4 regions of the Kitasatospora sp. NPDC056731 genome follow, and region 1 is predicted to be linked to each of the others. Evidence: riboswitches for the same ligand, from Rfam matches in the RefSeq annotation. Region 1 holds a riboswitch; each other region holds the start of a gene.

Evidence for each region. Region 1 has a riboswitch for cyclic di-AMP ahead of AB0R04_RS15900 (transglycosylase family protein). Riboswitches for the same ligand answer to the same signal wherever they lie in the genome.
Region 2: it holds a riboswitch for cyclic di-AMP, as region 1 does, so the genes downstream of both, AB0R04_RS32770 (transglycosylase family protein) here and AB0R04_RS15900 (transglycosylase family protein) in region 1, are expected to answer to the same signal.
Region 3: it holds a riboswitch for cyclic di-AMP, as region 1 does, so the genes downstream of both, AB0R04_RS30490 (M23 family metallopeptidase) here and AB0R04_RS15900 (transglycosylase family protein) in region 1, are expected to answer to the same signal.
Region 4: it holds a riboswitch for cyclic di-AMP, as region 1 does, so the genes downstream of both, AB0R04_RS35245 (NlpC/P60 family protein) here and AB0R04_RS15900 (transglycosylase family protein) in region 1, are expected to answer to the same signal.

The regions. Positions count from the first base shown of each region.
Region 1 is NZ_JBFBNR010000013.1:7,213-14,075, reverse strand. It holds gene mfd (transcription-repair coupling factor) at 1-1,185, shown strand, start outside; gene AB0R04_RS15915 (MazG family protein) at 1,285-2,313, shown strand; gene AB0R04_RS15910 (SDR family NAD(P)-dependent oxidoreductase) at 2,331-2,756, opposite strand; gene AB0R04_RS15905 (cytochrome P450) at 3,032-4,339, shown strand; cyclic di-AMP (ydaO/yuaA leader) riboswitch at 4,550-4,717, shown strand; gene AB0R04_RS15900 (transglycosylase family protein) at 4,723-5,640, shown strand; gene eno (phosphopyruvate hydratase) at 5,924-6,863, shown strand, end outside.
Region 2 is NZ_JBFBNR010000048.1:36,709-43,571, reverse strand. It holds gene AB0R04_RS32785 (ATP-binding protein) at 1-292, shown strand, start outside; gene AB0R04_RS32780 (DUF397 domain-containing protein) at 687-950, opposite strand; gene AB0R04_RS32775 (hypothetical protein) at 1,510-2,487, shown strand; cyclic di-AMP (ydaO/yuaA leader) riboswitch at 2,919-3,079, shown strand; gene AB0R04_RS32770 (transglycosylase family protein) at 3,066-4,451, shown strand; gene AB0R04_RS32765 (hypothetical protein) at 4,662-4,862, shown strand; gene AB0R04_RS32760 (LacI family DNA-binding transcriptional regulator) at 4,934-5,953, opposite strand; gene AB0R04_RS32755 (glycoside hydrolase family 13 protein) at 5,979-6,863, opposite strand, start outside.
Region 3 is NZ_JBFBNR010000040.1:20,663-27,525, forward strand. It holds gene AB0R04_RS30475 (sensor domain-containing protein) at 1-77, opposite strand, end outside; gene AB0R04_RS30480 (GNAT family protein) at 281-853, opposite strand; gene AB0R04_RS30485 (hypothetical protein) at 896-1,888, shown strand; gene AB0R04_RS30490 (M23 family metallopeptidase) at 1,950-2,783, opposite strand; cyclic di-AMP (ydaO/yuaA leader) riboswitch at 2,796-2,954, opposite strand; gene AB0R04_RS30495 (alpha/beta hydrolase) at 3,298-4,125, shown strand; gene AB0R04_RS30500 (TetR-like C-terminal domain-containing protein) at 4,223-4,792, shown strand; gene AB0R04_RS30505 (PP2C family protein-serine/threonine phosphatase) at 5,014-6,144, shown strand; gene AB0R04_RS30510 (SpoIIE family protein phosphatase) at 6,227-6,863, shown strand, end outside.
Region 4 is NZ_JBFBNR010000060.1:14,568-21,430, forward strand. It holds gene AB0R04_RS35235 (hypothetical protein) at 1-376, opposite strand, end outside; gene AB0R04_RS35240 (NlpC/P60 family protein) at 565-1,611, opposite strand; gene AB0R04_RS35245 (NlpC/P60 family protein) at 1,839-2,984, opposite strand; cyclic di-AMP (ydaO/yuaA leader) riboswitch at 2,995-3,144, opposite strand; gene AB0R04_RS35250 (NlpC/P60 family protein) at 3,482-4,516, opposite strand; gene AB0R04_RS35255 (NYN domain-containing protein) at 4,717-6,078, opposite strand; gene AB0R04_RS35260 (hypothetical protein) at 6,349-6,612, opposite strand; gene AB0R04_RS35265 (rhomboid family intramembrane serine protease) at 6,814-6,863, shown strand, end outside.

The DNA.
Region 1 (6,863 bases):
GAGATGGCCGTCACCGGCATCCGCGAGATGTCCACCATCACCACCCCGCCGGAGGAGCGGCACCCGGTGCTGACCTTCGTCGGCCCCTACGACGAGAAGCAGATCTCGGCCGCGATCCGGCGTGAACTCCTGCGCGAGGGCCAGGTGTTCTACATCCACAACCGGGTGGAGTCGATCGACAAGGCGGCCGCCCGGCTCAAGGACCTCGTCCCCGAGGCGCGGATCGCGACCGCGCACGGGCAGATGGGGGAGAACCAGCTGGAGAAGGTCGTCGTCGACTTCTGGGAGAAGGAGTTCGACGTCCTGGTGTCGACCACGATCGTGGAGTCCGGCATCGACATCTCCAACGCCAACACCCTGATCGTCGAGCGCGGGGACACCTTCGGCCTCTCCCAGCTGCACCAGCTGCGCGGCCGGGTCGGCCGGGGCCGCGAGCGCGGCTACGCGTACATGCTGTACCCGCCGGAGAAGCCGCTCACCGAGACCGCGCACGAGCGCCTGGCCACCATCGCCCAGCACACCGAGATGGGCGCCGGCATGTACGTGGCGATGAAGGACCTGGAGATCCGCGGCGCCGGCAACCTGCTCGGCGGCGAGCAGTCCGGGCACATCGCGGGCGTCGGCTTCGACCTCTACATGCGGATGGTCGGCGAGGCGGTGGCCGAGTTCCGCGAGTCGCTGGCGAACGGCGGCGAGCCGGAGGAGGAGCCGCTGGAGGTGAAGATCGAGCTGCCGGTCGACGCGCACGTGCCGCACGACTACGCGCCCGGCGAGCGGCTGCGGCTGCAGGCGTACCGCTCGATCGCGGCGGTCAACTCGGAGGCGGACATCCAGCAGGTCCGGGACGAGCTCGTCGACCGCTACGGCAAGCTGCCGGAGCCGGTGGAGAACCTGCTGCTGGTCGCGGCGCTGCGGCTGTACGCCCGGCGGTGCGGCATCGCGGACATCACCCTCCAGGGGGCCAACGTCCGGTTCGGACCGGTGGAGCTGCGGGAGTCCCAGCAGCTGCGGCTGAACCGGCTCTACCCGCGCAGCCAGGTCAAGGCGGCCGCCCAGCAGCTGCTGGTGCCGCGGCCGAGCACCGGGCGGATCGGCGGCAAGCCGCTGGTCGGGCGGGAGCTGCTGGGCTGGTGCAGCGAGTTCCTGTCGGCGATGTTCGACGACCTGGCGGGGTCGAAGAAGTAGCGCCCGCCAGGCCTGGCGGGCGGGGCGGGTCCCGTCGGGCCCGCCGCCTGCCCGTCCCCGCCCCGTCCGCCCCGGACGGGCGGCGGGTAGGTTCGGGGTGTGACGACGAATGTTCCGGACGCGAAGCTGATCCTGCTGACGACCACCCACCGGGTGGCCCCCGGATTGCTGGCGTGGCCGGCGTGGGAGGCACTGCGGTCGGCGGGGCGGGTGCTGGCGGCGGACGCGGGGCATCCGCAGGTGGCGGCGGTGCAGCAGGCCGGGGTGGAGGTCGAGGTCGTGGCGGCGGGGTCGGCGCCGGCGCTGGCGCGGCTGCTGACCGGGCAGCCGGGCGGGGCCGGGCCGACGGTGTGGCTGGGCAGCCCGGACGGGGATCCGGGGCTGACGGACGCGCTGGCGCGGCTGGCGGTGGAGCACGCGGGTGAGGTGCCGGAGATCGAGGTGCTGCCGGGGTCGTACGACCTGCCGGGGGCGCGGCTGCTGGACCTGGTGTCGGTGATGGACCGGCTGCGCTCGCCGGGCGGTTGCCCGTGGGACGCCGAGCAGACGCACGAGAGCCTGGTGAAGTACCTGGTCGAGGAGGTGTACGAGCTGGTCGAGGCGATCGAGGAGGGGGACCGGGAGACGCTGCGCGAGGAGTTGGGCGACGTGCTGCTCCAGGTGTTCTTCCACTCCCGGATCGCCGAGGAGCACCCGGAGGAGGCGTTCTCGATCGACGACGTGGCCGGTGACATCGTCGAGAAGCTGATGTACCGGCACCCGCACGTGTTCGGGGACGTCGAGGCGGAGGGCGCCGCCGAGGTGGAGGCGAACTGGGAGCAGCTGAAGGCGGCCGAGAAGGCGGACCGGGAGTCGGTGCTGGACGGCGTGCCGGCCGGGCTGCCGTCGCTGGCGTACGCGGCGAAGCTGGTGTCGCGGGTGCGCCGGGCGGGCTTCGCGGGCGTGCCGGACGAGCCGTACGCGCTGCCGGCGGAGCTGACGGCGCAGTCGGCGGGCCGGCTGCTGCTGGCGGTGGCCCAGCGGGCGCACGACGCCGGGGTGGACGTGGACGCGGCGCTGCGCTCGGCCGCGCGCGGTTACCGGGACGCGGTGCGCGCGGCCGAGGGCCTCAAGCCGGTCGGCGAGTAGCGGGCCCGGGCGGGGCCTCAGGCGGCCGTGGCGGTGTTCTCGATCGGCCGCCGCTGCCGGGGGACGACTTCGCCGATGGCCTCGCCGACAAGGGCGAGGAGTTCGGCGAGGCGTTCGAGGTCGAGGCGGGCGGGCAGTTCGGCGAGGGAGACGATCCGCTCGCCGTCGGGGCCGGCGACGCAGAACAGGTCGATGGGGCCGAGGTGCTTCTCGGCGGTGTCGACGAGGGCGGCGATGTCGCTGGGGCGGCGGATGTCGCCGCCGACGCCGACGACGGGGCAGCCCGGCCGGTCGAGTTCGGTGGCGAGGTCCTCGGCGACGCCGGCCCGCTGGTCGGCGATCAGCACTCCGGCGGCTCCGGCGGCGGCGAACCGGCGGGCGAGCTCGGCTCCCGATCCGCCGTCGAGTACCGCGATGACGACGACTGACCCGCTGACCCGCATGGTCTGCTCCTCCCTGTGGGCGACACCGCACCGGCGCCCACGATTTCTGCGGAGGATCGTAGGCAGGTCCTGACCCTCCGCAACAGGGATTACCCCTCAGGTGACCAGGGTCACGCCCGCCGCCCGGCCAAGAGCTGTCCAAGAGCTGTCCACGGACCGTCCACAAGGCGTCCACGGAGCGTTGGCGGGCCGTCCGCCGGGTGTTGACGATCCGGCCCCGCCGGTCGCGGCCGCCGGAGACGGTGCGGCCCCGACCCACCGGATACGGTCGACGCATGCCAGCGCAGCCCGACCCCGCCGCCCCGCAGCTCTTCACCTGGGAGTTCGCCACCGATCCGTACCCTGCCTACGCCTGGTTGCGCGAGCACGCCCCGGTGCACCGCACGACGCTGCCGAGCGGGGTGGAGGCCTGGCTGGTGACCCGCTACGCGGACGCGCGGCAGGCGCTGGCGGACGGCAGGCTGTCGAAGAACCCGGCGCACCACAGCGAGCAGGCGCACCGCACCGGGCGGGTGGGAATTCCGGGGGAGCGCCAGGCGGACTTGATGACACATCTGCTGAACATCGACCCGCCGGACCACACCCGGCTGCGCCGGCTGGTGTCGAAGGCGTTCACGCCGCGCCGGGTGGCGGAGTTCGAGCCGCGGGTGCAGCAGCTCACGGACCGGCTGATCGACGGCTTCGCGCAGCGCGGTTCGGCGGACCTGATCCACGAGTTCGCGTTCCCGCTCCCCATCTACGCGATCTGCGACCTGCTGGGCGTGCCGGCCGAGGACCAGGACGACTTCCGGGACTGGGCCGGGATGATGCTGCGACACACGAAGCCGGGCCACGGCGGCAGCCAACGCGGCGGCGTGGGGCGGGCGGTGAAGCGGATGCGGGCGTACCTGCTGGAGCTGATCCACCGCAAGCGGGCGGATCCGGGCGAGGACCTGATCTCGGGCCTGATCCGGGCGAGCGACCACGGCGAGCACCTGAACGAGAACGAGGCCGCCGCGATGGCGTTCATCCTCCTGTTCGCGGGGTTCGAGACGACCGTCAACCTGATCGGCAACGGCACGTACGCGCTGCTGCGCAACCCGGAGCAGCGCAGGCTGCTGCAGGAGTCGGTGGTGCGCGGCGAGACGGCGCTGCTGGACACCGGGATCGAGGAACTCCTGCGCTACGACGGGCCGGTGGAGATGGCGACGTGGCGCTTCGCGACGCGGCCGCTGTCGATCGGCGGGGTGGACATCCCGGTGGGCGATCCGGTGCTGGTGGTGCTGGCCGCGGCGGATCGCGATCCGGCCAGGTTCGCGGACGAGAACACCCTGGACCTGGCCCGCACGGATAATCCGCACCTGGGTTTCGGCCACGGGATCCACTACTGCATCGGCGCCCCGCTGGCTCGCCTGGAGGGGCGGAGCGCACTGACCACGCTGCTTTCCCGGCTGCCGGACCTGCGGCTCGCGGAAAACCCGGAGAACCTGCGCTGGCGGGGCGGCCTGATCATGCGTGGCCTGCGGGAACTCCCGGTCGAATTCACTCCGGAGGCCCGTTCTCCGCACGCGCCGGTCACGCCGACCGACGCTCCGACACGCTGACGGCACGTCTCCGGCGGGTCGTGGAGCCAGGTCTGAACCCGCATTAATCCGGACATACCGCCGCCGGTGGTAGGCGATTGACCACGCGCCGTAATTTGTGTGTGATATCGGTGATATGAGCTTGTTATTGGTCTGATGATCTGTCTACTCTCCCTGGAGTTCGCAGCTGCGGACCTCGTGCGCGGAACGCCGAATCCTGCCCGCCGCGTCACGGGAAACCGACCAGACCCTGGGCAGGGGCGGGGGAACCAGGTTTGTTGCCGTTCCCCAACGGCTTGGGGTGAAGCCGCCCGAGCGGAATCGTTTCCGCTTTCGGCGGCCGGGCCACCTCCCGGTCCGAACCCGACAGCTCACCTCGCAGGCGTGCGGAGAGGGACCTCGTCATGCTGTTCGTTGGAACTGGCCGCCACCGTCGTCGCACCCAGACCGAGAAGGCCATCGCCGTCGCCGGTGTGGCCGGCGTCGGACTCGCGATGCCGCTCCTCACCGCCACCGGCGCCTCCGCCGCCCCGGCCTCCACCTGGGACGCCGTCGCCCAGTGCGAGAGCGGCGGCAACTGGAGCATCAACACCGGCAACGGCTTCTCCGGCGGCCTGCAGTTCACGTCCAGCACCTGGAAGGCGTACGGCGGTACCTCCTACGCCCCGCAGGCCAACCAGGCCAGCAAGGCGCAGCAGATCTCGGTCGCCGAGAAGGTGCTGGCCTCGCAGGGTCCGGGCGCCTGGCCCGTCTGCTCCCAGAAGGCCGGTCTGAGCAAGGGCGGCGCCCCGGCCTCCGTGGACACCTCCACGGACGCCAAGCCCGCCAAGCAGTCCGCCGCCAAGCCGACCCAGCAGGCGCAGACCCCGAAGCCCGCCCAGCAGCCGGTCCAGCAGGCCGCCCCGAAGCCGGCCGCCCAGCAGCCCGTCCAGCAGGCCCCGCAGCAGACGCAGCCGCAGACCCAGGGCTTCTCCGGCAAGGCCGGCTGGGACGCCGATGCGAAGGTGTACTGGTACCAGAACAACGGCGCCTGGTACTGGACCAGCCACCAGAGCGTCTACCAGCAGTACGCGGGCCAGCCCGCCGCCCAGCCGCAGTACGCGCCCCGCGCCGCGCAGCCCGCACAGTCCGCCCCGGCCGCGCAGCCCGCCGCCGCGCAGGGCGGTCACGACTACGCCGTCCGGGCCGGCGACACGCTGTCGACGATCGCCGCCGCCCAGGGCGTATCCGGCGGCTGGCAGTCGGTGTACGACGGCAACCGCGGCACCGTCGGCGGCAACCCCAACCTGATCATGCCCGGCCAGGTGCTGCACCTCGGCTGAGCGGCCCGGGCCCTGAGCGGCCCGGGCCCTGAGCGGCCCGGGCCCTGCGGGCGAAGGGGGGCGGGCGCCGTCCCCCTTCGCCCGCATTCCCCCGTATTCGCCCGCTTCGATCGGGCAAGCAGGTGAACTACTGGTGGGTAGCCGGGCCACACGCTGAGACGGGACCGAGGCCAGCGCGGCCCCGGGGGCCGGGGCGGTTAGGCTCTGGTCGTAACGACTCCGCAATCGTCCCGCCGGCAGCACCCAACGTCAGCCGGACCCTGCTTCCGCAAGGAGATGCCTCGTGCCGTCCATCGATGTCGTCGTAGCCCGTGAGATTCTCGACTCGCGTGGCAACCCCACGGTCGAGGTCGAGGTCGGCCTCGACGACGGCAGCACCGGTCGTGCCGCTGTCCCGTCGGGTGCCTCCACCGGCGCCTTCGAGGCGCTGGAGCTGCGCGACGGTGACAAGAACCGCTACTTCGGCAAGGGCGTGGAGAAGGCCGTCCTGGCCGTCATCGAGCAGATCGGCCCGGAGCTGGTCGGCTACGACGCCACCGAGCAGCGCCTGATCGACCAGGCCATGCTCGACCTGGACGCCACCCCGGACAAGTCCTCGCTCGGCGCCAACGCGATCCTGGGCGTCTCGCTGGCCGTGGCGCACGCCGCCTCCGAGGCCAGCGACCTGCCGCTGTTCCGCTACCTGGGCGGCCCGAACGCGCACGTGCTGCCCGTTCCGATGATGAACATCCTCAACGGCGGTTCGCACGCGGACTCCAACGTCGACATCCAGGAGTTCATGATCGCCCCGATCGGCGCGGAGTCCTTCTCCGAGGCCGTCCGCTGGGGCGTCGAGGTCTACCACACCCTCAAGGGCGTGCTGAAGGAGCGCGGCCTGTCCACCGGCCTCGGCGACGAGGGCGGCTTCGCGCCGAACCTGGACAGCAACCGCGAGGCCCTGGACCTCATCACCGAGGCCATCCAGAAGGCCGGCTACGTGCCCGGCCGCGACATCGCGCTCGCCCTGGACGTCGCCGCGTCCGAGTTCTACGAGGACGGCGCCTACCAGTTCGAGGGCAAGGCCATCTCCGCCGCCGAGCTCATCGAGTACTACGCCGAGCTGGTCGACTCCTACCCGCTGGTCTCCATCGAGGACCCGCTGGACGAGTCGGACTGGGACGGCTGGAAGGCCATGACCGTCAAGCTGGGCGACAAGGTCCAGCTGGTCGGCGACGACCTGTTCG
Region 2 (6,863 bases), on a different contig from region 1:
GTACGACTTTCCCATACAGCCGACCCCTGAAGGCCGGCTGCCGATCCGAATAAGCCTGGTCCACCGCTCTCCCCAGGTGGTCTGCGCGGTGAGCGACCCGAGCTGCATCGGCCCGGTCGCCCGGGAGGCGGACTTCGTCGCCGAGTCCGGCCGCGGACTGCACCTGGTGGAGTCCTTCAGCCGCTCCTGGGGTTGGCACCCGCTGGGCAGCGGCAAGGTGGTCTGGGCCCTGTTCGAGGCGGAGCCGGCCACCGGTTCCGAACTCGGTGGACGGCACCGGCGCTCGGCCTAGCGCCAGGCGGCGCGCGGCCGGCCGAGGGAGGCCCCGGGAGGACCGCACCCCGGGCTCCGCGGGGCGGCTCGACGGGCCTGGCGCAGGTGCGCCACGGGCTCCGGCTCAGTCCTCAGGACGATTCCCACGACGATTGCCGGGCCGGCCCCCCGGACGAGCCGGCCGGACTGACGGCCGGGCACCCCGGCGGCCCGACCCCCGTCCGCGTCCGGGCCCCCAACCGTGCGCGGGACCACCCGCCGCGCCTGCGCGCGGTCGGCCGCGAGAACGCCCGTCGAGAGAGCGCCCGTCGCGAGAGCACCCGTCGCGTGGCCTCGGACCGGCCCCGGACAAGACAAAGGCCGTCGCGGTGTCAGCACCCACGACGGCCCCCCGATGGCAGGACGGCGGCCGGTCAGACCGCCAGGTGGTCGAACTCCCCGTCCTTGGCCCCCAGCAGCAGGGCGGCGATCTCGGCCCGGGTGTAGATGAGCGCCGGCCCTTCCGGGAAGCGCGAGTTGCGCATCGCCACATCGCCCCCCGGCAGGGCCGCGAACTCGACGCAGTTCCCCTGGGAGTTGCTGTGCAGGCTCTTCTGCCAGAGAACCCCCTTGAGGTCGGCGGCCGCCATCCCGTTGTAGGTGTCGTACGAGCCGTGCGTGTCCTGCGAGTCGTGCATAGAAATCTCCCGAAGAGCTCCGGAGTGGTCGTCCAGCGCGGCGCCCCCGGCACCCGCCGAACGAACGGACCGGCCCCGTACCGGCCCGGCACAACGCCTCACTTGACGCGATGATAGCTGCTGTGCACGTGCATCAGCACGGGACATTGCAGGTGCACGAGGCCTTTCACCGGCAGTTCCGAACTCTTCACGGGCCCTTCTCCTGACGGTACGTAAACGGACATAGCCGAGTGAATCGCCAGATTCTCGATAACCGGCCGTGAGCGATTCCCCGCTGAATGTTGATCTTCAGGCGCCCGGAGTCGCGCTGCCGTGACGCTCCGTCAGGCGACCTCCTGGCTGTGAGACATCTCACGCGCCACACAGGCAACTCGACGCCCCGTCGGACACGTCAGGGCTACGAGCGGTGATCGCTCGAAGGCTGGGTGAGATATGTCCGGATTGCGGGCAAACCGCCCGGACGGACACGGCGGGAACGCGGCACACCCGCCATGACCACGTGAAACTCGAACGGCAGCCGAATGCAGGCCTGACGGGCCGATGTCCTACGATCTCCGGCATGAGCACCGCAGCCATCCCGGGCGCGCCACTGCCCGTCCGCACTCCAGGCTCCCGTGCGCGGGGGCGCCACCGCCGCCCCGAGCGCCCCGAGATCCCGGCCGGCTCCCCGGCCCTGGTGCTCGCCGTGCCCGCGACCGCCGGGCCCGAGTCCCGCTCGGTCGTCGAGGAGCTGCTGTCGATCGTCCGCAGCGAGCAGAGCGGCATCCAGACCGCCGTCGGCTACCTCCCGGGCGAAGCCGCCCAGGGGGTCGACAGTGACGACCGCACCGTCGCCGAACTGCTGGCCATGGCCGCCGAGGCGGGCCTGCCCGCGCCGGTCCTGGTGCCGCTGGTACCCGGCCCGCACGGATTCCTGACCGAACTTCACGCCCTCGCCGCGGAATACGGAGCCCCCGTCACCGACGTGCTCGGCCCGCACCCGCTGCTCGCCGAGGCCGTGCACGTGCGCCTGTCCGAGGCCGGCCTGGCACGCGCCGACCGGGCCCGGCTGTTCGCCATCGCGACCGCCGCGGACGGCGTCGTGCTGACCACCGTCGGCGGCGAGGAGGCCGCCGCCGCGGCCGGCATCACCGGCGTCCTGCTGGCGGCCCGGCTGGCCGTCCCGGTCGTGCCCGCCGCGCTCGACGTGCCGGGCTCGGTCGCCGCAGCCGTCAACCACCTCAAGGAGACCGGTTCCCAGCGCCCGGCGCTGGCCCCGCTGGTGATCGGGCCGGAGGCCGACTCCGAGCTGCTCGCCACGGCCGCCGAGGAGACCGGCTGCCCGTCCGCGGCGCCGCTGGGCGCCTACCCGACGGTCGGCCAGCTGATCGCCGCCACCTACCTGGCCGCGCTGCCGACACCCTCCCCCGAGGCCCTGGCGCAGGCCGAGGCCGAGGCGGCGGAGGCCGCCGAGGGCGCGCACGCCGACCACTCCGGCCGGGGCGGTCACGCCGCCCACGCCGCTCGCACCGCCACCGAGGAGTCGGCCGGCCAGTAGCGGTCACCGCACGCGTGAAGGGCCCGGAACGGCTACGTTCCGGGCCCTTCCTGCCTGTCCCGTAAGGGAGTTAAGGGGCGAATAGGTGTGATGTCCGTTCTATCCGCATTTGTTCACCGTCGCTCGATCCATCCCCCGACGGCCGCAGCGTGGACGCACCTCCTTCTCGGCGGGCAGGCCCCCGGGCGACCCGACCCGCCGTCACCCGCACCCTGAAGCACAGACAGTTGTGCACGCCCTTCTCGACGTTGCCGGAAATCGGCCATTTCCGATCATGGCGAGCAAGGGGAACGACCGTTCTCGCCAAACCGTGATGCGCGTCACAGGTGTTTGCAGTTTGAACTTAAGTCTGCTTAACGTGCTCCCCGTTCGTGGCCACACGAACCCAGTTCATCCGCGACGCCGAGTCCTGCCGTCGGATGTCCTGGCAGCGCGAAAACGCACCACGGCAGGAGCGGGGGACCCACAGGTAAGTCGCCCCGGACCGTTCCCCGGAACGATCCAGGGCTAGGGGTGAAGCCGCGCCCACAGCGCGGCCGGGCAACTCCAGCCCGAATCCGACAGCTCACCTCGCAGGCGTGGGAGAGGACTACGTCTTCATGCTGCCCACCAACGGCACCCGTCTGTCCAGTCGTACCCGACGCGTGATCGCCGCCATCGGCGTCGCGGGCGTCGGCCTCACCATCCCCTGCCTCACCTCCGGCACCGCCTCCGCCGCCTCCGTCGCCACCTGGGACAAGGTCGCCCAGTGCGAGAGCACCGGCAACTGGAGCATCAACACCGGCAACGGTTTCTACGGCGGACTGCAGTTCACCTCCAGCACCTGGGCCGCCTTCGGCGGCACCGCGTACGCCCCCCAGGCCAACCAGGCCACCAAGGCGCAGCAGATCGCCGTCGCCGAGAAGGTCCTCGCCTCGCAGGGCCCCGGCGCTTGGCCGGTGTGCTCGGTCCAGGCCGGCCTGACCAAGGGCGGCGCCGCGGCCACCGTCGACACCTCGGCCGGCTCGACCACCGGCTCGGCTGCCAGCTCGACCGCCACCAAGCCCGCCGCGAAGCCGGCCACCCCGGCCGCCAAGCCCGCGCAGAGCCAGGCCCCGGCCACCCCGGCCGCGAAGCCCGCCAAGCCGGCGGCACCGGCCCAGGACCAGGCACAGGCCCCCGCCGACTCCGCCAACGGCACCTCGGCGCAGAAGGGCCAGAGCCAGGCCCAGAACAGCGCCCAGCCCCAGGGCGACGACTACACCGTCGCCTCCGGCGACTGGCTGTCCTCGATCGCCGACAAGCACAACCTCCAGGGCGGCTGGCAGCGGCTGTACGAGCTCAACCGCGGCACCCTGACCGAGGGTCCGGACACCATCTACCCGGGCCAGCGCCTCTCGTTCAAGGACGGCGGCCAGGCCCAGCAGTCGGCTCAGACCGACCAGTCCGGCTCGGACTTCACCTGGTTCGACCGTTCGCAGAAGTCCGGCCAGACCTCCAACGGCGCCGCCGTGAACGCCAAGCCGACCGCCCAGCCGCAGGCCCCGGCCCCGGCCCCGGCCACCAAGCCGGCTTCCAAGCCGGCCGCCCAGGCGCAGACCCCCGCTCAGGCGCCGGCCGCCACCGGCAGCATGGCCGCCGCGGTCTCCTTCGCCCAGTCGAAGGTCGGCCAGGCGTACGTCTACGGCGGTACCGGCAACGGCGGTTGGGACTGCTCCGGCCTGACCCAGGCCGCGCTGCGCGCCGCGGGCGTCTCCGTCCCGCGCGTCGCCGCCGACCAGGCCGCCGCCAGCACCCGCGTCTCGCTGGACAGCCTGCAGGCGGGCGACCTGCTGTTCTGGTCCAACAACGGCCAGAACTCCGGCGTCTACCACGTCGCGATCTACATCGGCGGCGGCCAGTACGTCGAGGCCGCCAACCCGAGCTCGGGCGTGCGCCTGCAGACCGTCGCCAACTGGGCGCCGGACTTCGCCGGCCGGGTCTGAGCACGACCCGCGGGTGACAGCTGACAACTGACGGCTGACAGATAACAGATTTCAGATAACAGATTTCATCATCTGTTATCTGTCAGCCGCCGCCCGCCCCGGCGGTCGCCCGGCGCCGCAGGAAGGCCGCCGGGCAGGACCGCCCGAGGCCATGGTCAAAGCCCGCCCCCAGCGGGCATGCTGCTGCTCCGCACCCGAGGAGGAGTCACCATGGCCCAGGTCACCGTCACACTCGACGCCAACCTCGCGATCGACGCGATGATGCTCTCCGGCACCAAGAACCCGCAGGACGCCGTCGAACTCGTCCTGCGCGACTACCTGGCCCGCGGCCGCCGCACCGAGACCCGCACCGGCGACGCCACCGACGGCCAACGGCTCACCGAGAGCCGCCCCACGGACCACGAGGGCTGACCCGGCACCCGGGCGGCACGCAACGGGCCCCGGAGAGCAACAGCTCTCCGGGGCCCATCCGTTGACCGCCCTCAGCGCGCGCAGGCCCCCGTGGAGCCGCGCATGACCAGCTCCGGCTGGAACATGAACTCCCCGCGCTGGACCGCGTTTCCGCCGACCTCCTCCAGCAGCGCGTCCACCGCCGCGGTCGCCATCGCCTCGACCGGCTGGCGGATCGTGGTCAACGGCGGCTCGGTGAAGGCGATCAGCGGCGAGTCGTCGAAGCCGACCACCGAGACGTCGTGCGGCACCGACAGTCCACGCTGCCGCACCGCCCGGATCGCCCCGAGCGCCATCATGTCGCTGCCGCAGACGATCGCCGTGCAGCCCTTGTCCAGCAGTGCGCCGGCCGCCGCGTGCCCGCCCTCCACGCTGAACAGCGTGTGGTGGACGAGTTCCTCGGCCTCCTCCTGGCTCCGTCCCAGCACCTCGCGCATCGCCGCCGTGAAGCCCTCGATCTTGCGCAGCACCGGCACGTACCGCCGCTGCCCGACGGCCAGCCCGATCCGCTCGTGCCCGAGTTCGGCCAGGTGCTGGACGGCCATCCACATCGCGGCCCGGTCGTCCGGCGAGATGAACGGCGCGTCGATCCGCACGCTGTAGCCGTTGATCAGCACGAACGGCACCCCGCGCCCGGTCAGCCGGGCGTAGCGGTCGTGGTCGGCGGTGGAGTCGGCGTGCAGCCCGGAGACGAAGACGATGCCCGCCACACCCCGGTCGACCAGCATCTCGACCAGTTCGTCCTCGGTGGACCCGCCCGGCGTCTGGGTGCACAGCACCGGGGTGTACCCGTGCCGGCTGAGCACCTGCTCGATCACCTGGGCCAGTGCGGGGAAGATCGGGTTGCTCAGCTCCGGCGTGATCAGCCCGATCAGGCCGGCGCTGCGCTGGCGCAGACGGGTCGGCCGCTCGTAGCCGAGCACGTCGAGCGCCGCCAGCACGGTCTGCCGGGTGGCGGCGGAGACGTTCGCCTTGCCGTTGAGTACGCGGGAGACGGTGGCTTCGCTGACCCCCGCCTGCGCCGCGATGTCTGAGAGTCGCGCCGTAGTCACGGTCCCAGAGCCTATTGCAACCACGTCAGACCGCCCACCAGCCGGTGCTGTCCGGCGCGAGCACCGTCTCGTCGCCGTCGACCACCAGCTCCACCGAGGAGAGCAGCAGCTTTCCGGGCGCCGCTATCCGGACCGGCTCGTCCGTGGCGTTGACGGTGCAGACGAAGGAGCCGCGGCGGAACGTCAGGGTCCCCTCGGGGCCCTCCAGCCACTCCACGGCCGTCCCGGCGCCGAGGTCGTCCTGGGAACGGCGGACGGCGAGCGCGCTGCGGTACAGCTCCAGGGTGGACGCCGGGTCGCCGGTCTGCGCCTCGACGCTCAGCGCGGCCCACTCGGCCGGCTGCGGCAGCCAGGACGGCCCGCCGGCGACCGGGCCGAAGCCGTACGGGGCCTCGGTGCCGGACCACGGGATCGGGACGCGGCAGCCGTCGCGGTAGCCGTCCTGCCCGGCCTTGCGGAAGAACGACGGGTCCTGGCGGACCTCGTCCGGCAGGTCGGTGACGTCCGGGAGGCCGAGTTCCTCGCCCTGGTAGATGTACGCGGAGCCGGGCAGCGCGAGCATCAGCAGGGTGGCGGCGCGGGCGCGGCGCAGGCCGAGCTCGCGGTCGCCGGCGGTGCGGATCTGGGTGCCGAGGCCGGGCGGGTTGGCGAAGCGGGTGGCGTGCCGGGTGACGTCGTGGTTGGACAGCACCCAGGTGGTGGGGGCGTCGACCGGGCGCATCGAGTCGAGCGAGACGTCGATCACCCCGCGCAGCGCGGCGGCGTCCCAACCGGTGCCCAGGTACTGGAAGTTGAAGGCCTGGTGCAGCTCGTCGGGGCGCACGTAGTTGGCGGTGCGCTGGACGGTCGGGGTCCAGGCCTCGGCGACGCCGATCCGCTGGCCCGGGTACTCGTCGAGGATCTTGCGCCA
Region 3 (6,863 bases), on a different contig from region 1:
CGAGCGGGACGCGGGTCGTCGCCGTAACCACCGAGGACGTCCCACTCACGGTCCTGCGTGCTTCGGCTGATGCTCATGTCCCGGCCCCGGTCCCTCGTTCTCGGCTGCTGATGGCATCAGTCTGGTCGAACGGCGGGCCGGGGAGGATCCGGAGGCCTGGCGGATCGGGGGTGGGGTTAACCCCCCGGGCCTGACCCGGCAGGCCTGCCCCGGGTCCGCGCCGGATGTCCACTCCGGACGTCCACGCCGGATGTCCACGCCGGACGTCCGCGCCGCAAGGTCAGCCGGCCGCGCCGGTCCACTCGTCGGCGAGCAGCGAGTACAGGTACGAGTCGGACCAGGCGCCGCCCTTGTACTGGTCGTGCCGGACCCGCCCCTCCAACTGGAACCCGAGCCGGAGCAGCACCTTGGCGGAGGCGGCGTTGTCCACGTCGACCCGGGCCGCCAGCCGGTGCAGGCCGAGGGCCTCGAAGGAGAGCTCGCAGAGCAGGCCAGCGATCTCGCCCGCGTAGCCGCGGCCCCAGACGTCGCGGCCCAGCACGTAGCCGAGGTGGGCGGAGCGGTGTTTGCCGAGGGTGAGGGAGGCGTGGGCGATCGGCACGGCGTCCACCGGGTCCTCGGCGTCGTCGCGCCGGGTGACGGCCAGCCGGTAGGTGTCCCGCTCCGGCGCCATCGCCTCCTCCAGGTAGAGCTCGATCTGGTCGGCGCAGGTTTCGCGGTCGCGCGGCTCGAAGGGGAGGTAGCGGGTGACCTCCGGATCGCTGAACAGCCCGTGCAGCGCGTCCACGTCGCCGGGGGTGTGGTGATACTCGCGGATGGCCAGCCGGGGGCCGGTGAGTCGTACGGGGACCATGGCAGCCGACCCTACTCCCGGCCAGCGGTTACCGTTCGAGCTATGAACGACGAAGACCTGCGGCTCGCCCCGCGCACCAGGGCCGCCGACCTGCTCGCCTGGGCGGCGGAAGAGGACCGCACCCCGGTGGCCGAAGCGCCGCTGCGCGCGGTACTGGCCCTGCTGGAGCTGGGCGAGGGCAGGATGCACGACGGCTGGCCCGAACTGACCTCGAACGCGGTGGAGCACCTGCTGTACGAGCGGCTCTACCTGTACGTCCAACCCGAACCGGAGGCGGACCCGCTGGCATACGGCAACGCCGTCCGGCTGCTGACCGACCACCAGCGGGCCGCCAAGCGGCTCAACGCCAAGCGCCAGGAGCGGCTGCACGCCGAGGCCGAGTGGCAGGGCGAGGTCGCGGCCGGGCTGCTGCGCCGCGCCGACCTGGTGACCTGGCCCCGGCTGTACGCGCTGCTGCTGCACGCGTACGGGGCGGACGTCGCGGATCCGGAGGCGGTGCGGGAGTGGCTGGCCGGCTTCCGGGAGCTGGCGCAGGAGGAGCGGCTGGCCAGGTTCGCCGCACTGGCGCAGACCGGCTGGCTGGACGAGGTGGACGAGCAGGGCTGGAGCCCGACCCGGGTGATCTCGGTCGGCATGGCCACCGACGGCGCGCGCCGGCTGCTGGAGCAGGGCCTGATGCGGCGCAGCTACCGCAACCTGACCGAGCTGACCGCGCTGGGGCGGCCGATGCCGGACGAACTGGCCGGGGACTTCGGGGCGTTCGAGGAGGCGGCGGTGGAGGCCGCGCTCGACCTGTACGGGGAGTGGACGGTGCCCGGGCTGCCGCGACTGCTGGTGGAGGAGTTCCCGGACCTCGCGCCGGAGCCGGGGCAGGAGGAGATCGACGCGTACCTGGCGGGGCTGGCGCAGGAGGAGTTCGACGCCCGCCTGGAGGAGCTGGCGGGGCCGGCGCAGGAAGAGTCCGACGCGCACCCGGCGGGGCCGGCCGACCCGGCGGACCAGGAAGACCCGGCGGCGGACCCGACGCAGGAGTGACGCGGCGAAGCCCCGGCCGCCGGTGCCTTTCGGTTCCGGCGGCCGGGGCTTCGCGGGTGCGTCAGGGGTTGAGGCCGCGCTGCTGGAACCAGGTCTCCGGGTCGACGGGGGCGCCGCCACCGGGGCGGACCTCCACGTGCAGGTGCGCCCCGGTGACGTTGCCGGTGGCGCCGACCTTGCCGATCTGCTGGCCGGAGCCGACCTTGCCGGAGCCCTTGATGATCGAGGAGAGGTGGCAGTACCAGATCTCGGTGCCGTCGGGCAGGGTCTCGACGATCCGGTAGCCGTACGAGCCGGACCAGCCGGCCGAGGTGATGGTGCCCTGGCCGACCGCGTAGACGGGGGTGCCGGTGTCGGCGGCGAAGTCCAGGCCGGTGTGCAGGTGGGCCCAGTAGCGGGCGCTCTGGCCGTAGTGGGCGGTGAGGTGGTAGTCGCGCACCGGCAGGGTGAGGGCGGCGGCCTTGGCCCGCTCGGCCTCCTCGGCGGCTCGCTTGGCCTCGGCCTCCTTGGCGGCGGCCTTGGCCTCCGCCTCCTTCGCGGCCTGGACGCGGGCGTCCTCCTCGGCGGCGGTGCGCTGGCTGTCGGCCTGCAGCTGGATGCGGGCGGCGAGCGCGAGGCCGGGGTCGGCGGAGAGGGCGACCGGGGTCTCGTCCGGGGTCTCGATGGCGGGGGCGGCGGCCGGGGTGGCGGAGGCGAAGCCGGTGGCGCCCAGGGTGGCGGCGACGGCGGTGACGCCGAGCAGCGGGGAGGTCCCACGGACCTGACGCGGCATCCGGTGCCGGTTGGTCTCGGCGTCGGGGCCCGCGTACTCGGGGCCGTCCGGGCCGGGGTGGTCGAGGAGCCGGGTACCTGCTGCGAGGCCGGCCGGGTGTGCCGGGGTGTGCGTCGACGCCACGGAGGCGCGCTCCTTTCCTTCCTTCGCGCCTACCGGGTTAGCTGACGGGTTCGGAGCAGGAAGGTCTCCTACGGCTGGGCCGGAGCCCTGCCGATTCACCCCAAGGAACGTGGTTCCCCGGCTCCCTGACCTGCCCGGAGGCCGGTCGGCGGGATTAGGCGACGGCGCACGGTGCCGTCTGGGTACGGCGTTGAGGACCGCGCTGCGTTATCAAACGTTAATCCTAGGAGGCCCTGATTCCAAGCCGTTCGCCCGGGACGACCGGAGACGGACGGGGCACTCTGGGATGCGAAGGGCGTTTTGTCCCCCTTGAGCCCCTTGGGCACGCTTGAGCACCATTGACGCCACCTCACGTGATCGGACGTCAACGGACGGCCCTTCATTCAGGCGCTCCCCGCCGACCTCCCCCGCCCCACAGGGCGCGAAGGCTTGACGGCTAAGGCTATTAGCCTTAGCTTTATGGCTATCGGCAGCACCGTCGAAGCCCCGCACCGGCAGCCCCCGGAGGCCCACCATGAACGCCACCAGCGCCCCCACCACCCAGTACCTCGACGTCACCGGCGGCCGCCTCGCCTACGACGACACCCGGCAGGGCGACGGCACCCCCGTCGTGCTGCTCCCCGGAATGCTCGACACCCGCGCCGCCTACCGGCACCTCCACCCGCTGCTGGCCGCCGCCGGCCGCCGGGTCATCACCATGGACCTGCGCGGCTTCGGCGAATCCTCGATCATCTGGGACGACTACTCCCCCGCCGCCATCGCCACCGACGTCCTCGCCCTGCTCGACCACCTCGACATCGAGCGCGCCGTCCTGGTCGGCAACTCCTACACCGGCGCGACGGTCGTCAAGGCCGCCGGCGACGCCCCGGAGCGGGTCGCCGGCATCGCCCTGATCGACGCCTTCGTCGAGAACACCCCGCCCGGCGCCCTCATGCGCGGCGCCCTCCGCGTCATGGGCGCCCTGACCGTCCACTCGCCCGCCTTCTGGGGCCTCTACCACCGCAAGCTGGCCTACCCGGGCGCCAAGCCCGCCGACTTCGACACGTACGTGGCCGGACTCGTCGCCGCCATGCGCACCCCCGGCCGCAAGACCGCCACCCGCGGACACGTCGGCGGGGACTCCGCGCCCGTCGGCTGGACCGCGGCCGTCCGCTGCCCCTCGCTCGTCATCATGGGCAGCAAGGACCCCGACTTCCCCAAGCCGGAGGCCGTCGCCGACCGGCAGGCCGCCGCGCTCGACGCGCGGAAGGTCATGATCGACGGATCCGGGCACTACCCGATGGCCGACAACCCGCAGGCCACCGCCGGCGCCCTGCTGCCCTTCCTCGCCGAACTCGCCTGAGCCCCGCCCACCCCGTCCGCCCACGTCAGCCCCGCCCCCACGCGCCGCCCCGCCCCGCCCCGCCACGTACGCCTTCCACCGACGGAGAGCCCACACCATGCCCCGAGTAGGACTCACCCCCGAGCAGGTCGTCGACCACGCCCTCGCCCTCATCGACGAGCAGGGCGCCGACGCCCTCACCCTGGCCGCCGTCGCCGCCCGGGCCGGGGTCGCCACCCCGTCGCTGTACAAGCACGTCAGCGGCGGCCTCGCCGAACTGCGGCGGCTCATCGCCGTCCGGGTCACCGAGGAACTCGCCGACCGGCTCGCCGAGGCCGCCGTCGGCCGCAGCGGGGACGACGCCGTCGCCACCGTCCTGCGCGCCTACCACGCGTACGCCACCGAGCACCCGCACCGCTACAACGCCCTCCCCCAGGCCCCGCAGCCGGACGACGACCTCACCCGCGCGGCCGGCCGGCTCGTCGGGGTGATCATCGCCGTCCTGCGGGAGTACGGCCTCGACGGCGCGGAGGCGATCCACGCCGCCCGCACCGTCCGCTCCGTCGCCCACGGCTTCGCCTCCCTCTCCATCGGCGGCGGCTTCCAGCTCGCCGAAGACCTGGCCACCACCCAGAGCCGCCTCATCACCCTCCTCACCACCGGCCTCCGCAGCTGGCCCACCCCCTGAGACGCCGGCTACCGCACCGACCGCGGCACGACCCGCCCGGCCTCCCGCAACGGCGGAACCACCACCACACCGGGTGAGGCATGCACGAGAAGTCGGGCCCGCCGACTTCCGGTGCGGCGGGCAGGCAGCGGGCCTGGGGGTGGTGGGGGTGGACGGGTTAGTGTGGCCGGGCTGACTGGTGGTCATGACAGGGGACCGCCGACCCCTTGGCGGAGGTCCACGTGCCCGCACCGATAGCGAGGGCGCGGCGGTGGTACCTGCGGCTGCTGGACGGGAACGCCCGGGCCGCGCGGTACGCGCTGGGGGTGCTGCTCGGGGTGACGGCGGTGCTGAGCGTCCTGCCGATCGTGCTGCCGTACAGCTGGCCGCCGTCGGCGCTGGTGCTGCCGCTGGTGGTCGGCGGGCTGCTGTTGCGGCGCGGGCAGCTGCTGGTGCTGGTGTGCGCGGCGCTGGCCGGCGGGGTGCTGGGGGCTGTGGTGCGGGATCCGCTCGGGGTGCGGATCGGGGTGACGCTGGTACTGGCCGCGACCGCGGTGACGGTGCTGGCCGCGAACCGGTTCCGGCACCGGCTGGGTCTGCGCGGGACGCAGGGCGATTCGATGCTGCTGGAGCTGGCCGAGCACACCCGGACGCTGGCCCGGCTTCCGGAGCGGCTGCTCGACTGGCACTTCGACAGTGCGCTGGCGCCGGCCGGCGACACCTCGTTCTCGGGTGACTTCCTGCTGTGCGCGCACCGCCCCGAGGAGGATCTGCTGGAGCTGCTGCTGGTGGACGTGTCGGGCAAGGGCAGCCGGGCGGCGGCCCGCTCGACGCACCTGTCGGGCGCGTTCGCGATGCTGCTGGGGCGGGTGCCGCCGGAGGCGTTCCTGCCGGCGGCCAACGACCATCTGGTGCGGATGGGCTGGGAGGACGACTTCGCGACGGCGGTGCACCTCGCGCTGCGCCCGGCGACGGGCGACTACCTGCTGTTCAACGCCGGCCATCCGGCGCCCGCGCAGTTCCGCCGGGCGGACGGCGGCGGCTGGGCGCGGTCGGGGCACGGCGGTCCGGCGCTGGGGCTGGTGTCGGGCGCGCTGTACCCGGCGGTGTCGGGGCGGCTGCGGCGGGGCGATTCGCTGCTGCTGTTCAGTGACGGCCTGGTGGAGGTGCCTGGTCGGGATCTGGACGAGGGGGTGGGTCGGCTGCTGGCGGCGGCCGAGCCGGTGGTGCGGCCGTGGCGGACGCAGCAGCAGCTCACCCGGGGTGCGGCGGAGCGGCTGGTCCGGACGGTGGCGCGGGACGCGGCGGACGACCGGACGCTGGTGCTGGTGCGCCGTCTGGGCCACCATTCACCCGCTTCAGCACCTGCTTGAGAAATAAGGTATTAAGAATTAAGTGCCCGTTCGGGCACCCAGAGGGCACCCACCCCCCGAGAACGGAAAGGCCGGGTATCCGATGGACCTGACCTCTCCGTGGGTTCCCCCCTCCGAGGACGAGAGCCGGACGCCGCGCAGCAGTCCCACCGCCCGCAGCCCCATGCGCTGCGTGCGCTTACTGCTCGGCTGCACCAGCGCCGCCGAACTGCTCGGCACCGTCCTCGCCGAAGGGCCGGGCTGGATCACCGGCGAGGGTTCCGCGCTCTACCTGCTGGATTCCGCCGGAATGCTCCGGCTGACCGCCTCGCACGGGCTGCCGGACTGGACCCACGAGCGCTACAGCATCGTCGATCCGGCCGGTGACCTCCCCGCCGCGATGGCCCTGCGGTTACGCCGCCCCTACCTGCTCAGTCCCGAGCACACCAGCGTCGACTACCCGAACAAGAACGCCGGCATGGGCACCGGCATGGTCGCCGTGATCACCCTGCCGATGGTCGTCGACGAGCGGCCGGTCGGCGTCCTCGCCCTCGCGCTGGCCCACCGGGGCACCGTCCCCCGCCGCGACCTGGACGTCCTGGAGACCATCGGCGAGGCCTGCGCCCACCGGCTGTCCCACCTGCTCGACCACGCGGACGCCCGGATACCCCAGGATCCGGCCGGGGCGCCGCCGGACGGGGCCGGGAGCCTCCCCGCCGGGCTGGCCCACCCGATGCTGT
Region 4 (6,863 bases), on a different contig from region 1:
CGCTCACGGCGGGCACGGCCCGGTCGGCCACCGCGACCAGGCCGGCCGGGTCGGGCCCGTCGGCCAGGCCCAGCACCAGGCAGTGCGCGCCCGCCGCGGACCGGGCGGAGCCGAGGTCCCAGAGCGCCGGGGGCCCGCTCGCGCTCTCCTCCCGGTCGACCCGCCAGCCGCCGGCCCGGACCAGGTCGATCCGGCGCGGGTACACCACCGGGTAGTCGTCGTACCCGGTGATCCGGACCGCCAGGTCGGCGGCGGCCGTGAGCCGCTCCGGCCCGGCATCCACGCCGAGCACCAGGTTGCGGTAGCCGGCCTCGATCGCCGCCGGTCCGGACCAGGAGGGCAGCGCCCGGGCCCGCGCGTCCAGCAGTGCGGCCACCTCGGCCCGCCGGTCCGCCGCCCACCGGTCCGCCGCCCGCCCGGCCGCCGAGGGGGCCGCCGGGGCGGCCGGCGGCAGCGACAGCTGGGCCAGCCCGCCGACCGCGAGCAGCAGCGCACCACGCCGGGACAGCGTCCGGCGGGCCCTGTCTATCGGGTGGGGGGCGTCGGGGTCGGACGGTGCCGGGCTCAGAGCCGGACCACCCCCGCGACCGGCATCGCGTTGACGCTCTCGTAGCGGACCCTGGCGCCCGGGTAGGGGGCGTGCACGATCACCCCGCCGCCGGCGTACATCCCGACGTGGTGCATGTCCCGGTAGAAGATCACCAGGTCTCCCGGCCGCGCTTCGGAGAGGCTGACCCGCTGCCCGGCGTACGCCTGGGCCTGCGAGGTGCGCGGCAGGGTCACTCCGGCCTGCCGCCAGCTGTAGTACATCAGACCGGAGCAGTCGAAGGCGCGGGGCCCGGTGGATCCGTAGAGGTAGGGCGAGCCGATCATCCGCACCGCGGCGGCCAGCGCGGCCGCCCCGCGCTCGGAGGCGGGCGGGGCCGTGCCGAGGTCCAGCCGGTCGGTGCCCCGGGTGGCGCGCTGCTCGGCCTCCTGGGCGTCCTGGGCGGCCATCCGGGCCCGCTCGGCGACGCCCAGGCTGTTCAGCAGCCGCTGGGCCTTGGTGAGCCGCTGCTGGATCTGCTGCTTGCTGTCGGCGAGCGAGCGGCGGGCCTGGTCGAGTTCGGCGAGCTTGCCGGCGGTCTCGGTGCGGCGCTGGTCGAGCCGGCGCTGGCGGGTGGCCAGTTCGTGCAGGGTCTCCTGCTGCCGCTCGGCGGCCTGGTCGAGGGTGCGGGCCCGGGACAGGTAGCCCTCCGGGTCGGTGGAGAGCATCAGCTGGACGGTCTGGGCCATGCCGCCGCCGCGGTACTCGGCGCCGGCCACGGTGGCGAGGTCGCCGCGCAACTGGTTGAGCTGGTCCTGGGCGACGGCGATCTCGCCCTGGAGGACGGTCGTCTCGCCCTGGAGGCGCTGCTGCGTCTCCAGGGCGGCGTTGTACTTCTCGGACGCCTGCTCGGCCTCACCGTAGAGCTGTTCCACCTGCGCCTTGACGTCCTTGCGGGTGGGCGTGTCCGGCGCGGCGGGGGCGGCCTGGGCGCTGCCGCCCGCCGTCACGCCCAGGGCGGTGGTGGCGGCCGCGGTCAGCACCAGCGCACGGGCGAGCAGTTGGGGACGACGGTGCACGGGCATGGCGGCAGCGGCTCCGATCCGGCGGTGGGGCCCCGCCGCCGCACCAACGCGGGCGGCCCTGGAAGCGGAGTCCGGTGGCAGACGTTAGCGAGTCCGGGCAACCGAGTCCAAACCCCTGCCAACCCGAATATTTGACCCGCAATCGGACATCAGTCCGAGGCGCCGGAAAAGCCGCAGGCCCGGCCTTCCGTGGTGGAAGGCCGGGCCTGGGAGGGCCTGCGCGGGGATCAGACCCGCACGATGGAGGTCAGCGGCATGTTGCCGACCGCCTCGTAGCGGACCGACGCGCCGGGCTTGGGCGCGTGCAGCACCTGGCCGTTGCCGGCGTAGATGCCGACGTGGTGGGCGTCCCCGTAGAAGATCAGCAGGTCGCCGGGCTGGGCCTGGGAGAGGTCGGTGCCGATCCGGGTACCGGCGTGGGCCTGCTCCTGCGAGGTACGCGGCAGCGCCACGTCGACCTGGTTGAACGCCCAGACCATCAGGCCCGAGCAGTCGAAGGAGCCGGGGCCGGAGGCGCCGTAGACGTACGGGCTGCCGATCTTGGAGGCGGCGATGGACAGCGCCGCGGCGCCGCGCGAGCTGCCGGCGCTCGGCTTGGTGACCGGCGCGGCGGGGGCCTGCGACGCGCTCAGGTCGGTGCGGCTGTTGTCGCGGGAGGAGCGGTCGGCGGCCTGCTGGGCCGCCGCCTGCTGCTGGGCGGCCTTCGCGGCGGCGTCGGCCTTCGCCTTGGCCTCGGCGGCGGCCTTCTCCTCGGCCGCGCGGATCGCCTGGCGCTCCTGCTCGGACAGGGTGTTGAAGAGGTCCTGCGCGGCCTTGAGCTTGCCCTGGACCTCGTCCTTGGCGCTCTTCAGCTGCTGGGTGGTGGTCTCCATCTCGGCGAGCTTGCCCTGGGCCTCGGAGCGCACCTGGTCGAGCTTGCGCTGCTCGTCCTGGAGCTGCTTGAGCTGGCCCTTCTGGGTGCCGCCGGCCTGGTTCAGCGTGTCGGCCTGGCTCAGGAAGGTGTCCGGGCTGGCGGAGAACATCAGCTGGACGGTCTGCGATATGCCGCCGTTGCGGTACTGCTCGCCGGCGATCTCGGCCAGGCCGCCCTGAAGGTCGGTCACCTGCCCCTGCTGCCGCGCCACCTGGTCCTGGAGGTCGGTGACCTGCTTCTGCAGCTGCTGCTGCTTCTCCTGGGCGGCGTTGAGCTTCTCGGTCGCGACCTCGGCCTGCTCGTTGAGCTGGTCGACCTGCTCCTTGACCTGGTCCTTGGTCGGCTGCGGGTCGGCGTGGGCGCCGGACTGCGCGGACAGCGCGACGGCCGCGGCGGCGAAGCCGGTCATGATCGAGACCCGGGTGCGACTGGCGGGCTTGGGACGACGATGGGACGCCACGAAGGCGGACTCCTTCTTCCTACGCCGTCTACCGGGTGAGCTGACGGGTTCGGGCCGGAAGCGTGCCCTACGACGCCTCACGGCCGTTCCACCGGCCGACCTGGCGCCGATTCACCCCGGAGGAACGTGGTTCCCCGGCTCCGTTCGACAGCACCCCCGACTGCTGGGCTCCCCGTCGGGCAGGCACTGGGCCCGCCCCGCTGCGTCACGAACTCGACGGAAACCACCGCCGTCACCCTGGCTGGGCGATCGGAAGTGCGGTGGTTCGGGGCACGACCCTAGTAACTGAACCGTGATCCGTTCAAATCCTTGTCAGAAAAAAGACGGAAGAAGACCAAAGTTCTTTTGTGAATATGACACATAGTGATCACCGCCGCACGCAAAGCTGATCACTCTTCACCGGGGACTCGCGCGGCGGACAAAACCCGAACGCCACCCCCGGTCGGAGGGTGGCGTGGATCACAGGCCCGGACGGGCCCTTCGGGCGTGTCGGGACGTCAGACCCGGCGGATCGTGTTGATCGGCATCGCGTCGACCTTCATCACCTTCACCACGTCACCGGTGTGCGGCGCGTGCACCACCATGCCGTTGCCGATGTACATCCCGACGTGGTGCCGGTCGGGGCCGTAGATGACCAGGTCGCCCGGCTGGGCCTGGTCCAGCGTGACCTTGGTGCCGACGTTGCCCTGCTCCTGCGAGGTACGCGGCAGCGAGACGCCGGCCTGGCCGTACGCCCAGACCATCAGGCCCGAGCAGTCGAAGGTGGTCGAGCCGGTGGCGCCCCACACGTACGGCGAGCCCTGCTTGCTCATCGCCTTGGCGACGGCCACGCCCGCGTAGCCGCCGGCCTGCGGGAGGCTGCCGAGGTCGGCGCGGTCGCTGCCGCGCGAGGCGCGGTCGTCCTGCTGCTGCTGGGCCCGCAGCGCGGCGCGGTCGGAGGCGCTGAGCGAGTTCAGCAGGTCCTGCGCGGCCTTGAGCTTCTGGTTGACGTCCGTCTTGGCCTGGTTCAGGTCCTTGGTGGTGGAGTCGAGCGAGGCCAGGACGGCGGCGGCCTCGGACTTCTCCTGGTCCAGCCGGCGCTGCTGGTCCAGCAGCCCCTTGAGCGCCTCGGACTCGCTGGCGCTGGCCTGCTGGGCGCTGGACGCCTTCTCCAGGTAGCCGGACGGGTCCGAGGAGAGCATCAGCTGGACGGACGGGTCGATGCCGCCGGTGCGGTACTGCTCGCCCGCCACGCCGGCCAGGCCGGTCTGGAGCTGGGTCATCTCGTCCTGGCTGCGGGCCACCTTGTCCTGCAGCTGGTCGGACTGCTTGCGGAGCTGGTCGGCCCGCTCCTTGGCGCCGTTGTACTTCTCCGCCGCCTGCTCCTGGTCCTGCTGGAGCTGGTCGATCTGCGCCTTGACGTCGCTCTTGCTGGGCTGGGGCGCGGCGTGCGCGGCGACCTGCGCGGAGAGGGCGACCGCGGTCGCCGCGGCAGCGGTGAGCACGGAGACCCGGGCGCGGCTCGGCTGCTTGGGACGGCGGTGGGAGGCCAAGGGAATTGCTCCTTCTTCCATCGGCCTCACCCGATCAGGTGAGAATCCGGAAAATAGGTTTGACGCCACACCCTAGGGAAGATCCACGGGTTTTGCCACTCCCCCGAAGGCGTGAACTCCACTTCCCCCGCAGGCTTCACCGGATGTGCACACCGCCGCAAACCGGGCGCTGACCAGGCGTCATTCCGTCGCGGCAGCCGTCAGGGCCGCGCCAGCCGGTTCAGCAGCAGAACGGAGGCCACGGGGCGCGCGCCCGCCTTCCGCACGCCCTCCGCGACCTCCCGGTCGGTGGACACCACCACCACCGGACGCCCCTGCGGCTCGGCCCGCACCAGACGGCGGATCAGCTCGTCCGCGGTCTCGCCGGTCCGGCTGAACCGCACCCGCACCCCCCGCGGTGGCGCCATGATCACCGGAACGTCCAGGTCCTGCCCGTCGAACACACAGGTGACCTCCGCCTGCGTGCGCTGGGCCAGCATCGCCAGCCCGCCCAGCAGCCGGATCCGCTGCTGCTCCAGCGGCAGCGTCGGATAGCCCGTCTTGGTCACGTTGTAGCCGTCCACCACCAGGTGCACCTGCGGAATCGCCAGCAGCTGGTCCAGCAGCGCCGGATCGTCGTCGGCCAGACCGCGCCGGGCCACGTCGTGCGGCGAGGCCGCCCCCGGCACCACCGCCTCCACCAGGTCCCCCGGCCGGATCTGGGAGACCGGCAGCGCCAGCTCCCGCTGGAGCCCCTGCGCCGACTGCAGCACCGTGTCCAGCAGCAGCCGCAGCCGCATGTCCTCGACGCTGCGGCCCTCCCGGGCCGACCGGCGGCCCTGCTCGGCCGCCGTCTCCAGCTCGCCGACCCGGTGCCGCAGCCGCCGCGCCTCGGACTCCGCGGCGCCGCGCTCGACGGCCGCCTGCGCCCTCGCGGCCTCCAGCTCGGCGGTCAGCCGCCTGGTCTCGGCCTGCGCCCGGCGGGTGTCGCTCTCCAGCGAGCGCACCTTCTTGCGCAGCGACTCGGCCTCCCGGCGGACGTCCTCGGACTCCGCACGCTGCCGCTCCAGGTCCGCCCGGGCGGCGGACCGCAGCTCGGCGAGCTCCGCCTGCAGCTTCTCCACCAGCCGGGTGGCCTCGGCGGCCGCGCCCTCGGCGCCGGCCCGCTCGGCCTCCTCCCCGGCCTCGGCCACCAGCCGGCTCCAGCCGGCCGACCGCACCAGGTAGGCGGCGGCCGCGACGTCCATCGGATCGGCGGCGCCCGGGACGCTGCCCGACTCCAACGCCTTCACCAGGTCCGGCTGGCCCAGCCTCAGCCGCTCCGCTATCCGCACCCGGAACGCCGGCTCCGACTCCAGCGCCGCGGCCAGCGCCGTGGCCGCGTACTTGGCCCGCCGGGCCGGGGTGAACTTGACGTACTGGCGCAGGCTCTGCGGGAGCTCGCCGGGCGGCAGCCCGCCGAGCGCGTCCGAGGCCAGGCCGACCACGCGCCGGCGCACGCCCTCGGGCAGCGGCCGGTCCAGCTTCTCGGCAGCACGCTCCGCCACCGACTCGCCGGAACCCACCGCCTCGCCGGAGCCCACCGACTCATCGGAACCCGCCGCCTCGCCGACGGCCGCGGGCCCGGACGGGGCCGCGTCGGCGGCCTGCGCCTGCGCGGCGGCAGCAGGCTGAAGCCCCTGCGCTTCGGCGGGCTCCCTCGCTGCGTCCACCACGTCCTCGGCTCCGATCCTGGTCCTACGGGGTCACGGCCCGCGGCCGCCGCCCTGTCGTCACGCTCCGTGCGTCCTGTCTGTATTGTCCCAGCGCGGCGGGCAGGCGCGCCGCGCACCCGCCCCCCGCGCCGTCGGGCGTCAACCCTGCTCGGCGGAGGCCTCCGCGCTCTCGGCGCCCGGACGGGCCACCAGCTCGACCTGGTCCACGGCGTTGCACCAGCGGCAGCGCACCGACTCGATCGTCTCGCTCAGCACCTCGGTCTCCTCGACCTTGGACTCGCCGGCCAGGTCGAAGTGCAGGAACTCGGTGACCCGCGCGGTGCGGGTCACGTCGAAGCGGGTGAGGTTTCCGCACAGGGTGCAGCGCCAGCGCGTCTCGGCGGTCAGGGCGGGGACGGTCATCGGGGGTCCTCTCGGGTGGTCCCTGGGTGGGCTAGGCGCTCCCCCCGGGGCCCCGGCGTCGGCGGCGGGAGGCGGGATTGCCCGCCCCAAGCCTATTGCCTGAGGCAACCATCCCGGCCACCAGTCAGGAGAACGAGCGGGCTAGTCCACCTGCCGTACAAGGCCGTGTCACACGCCCGACACGGAGGGATGCTTGGCCGCATGGCACTGACGGCCCCCGGGCACACCGACGCGCGGGGCGAACGCCCGTC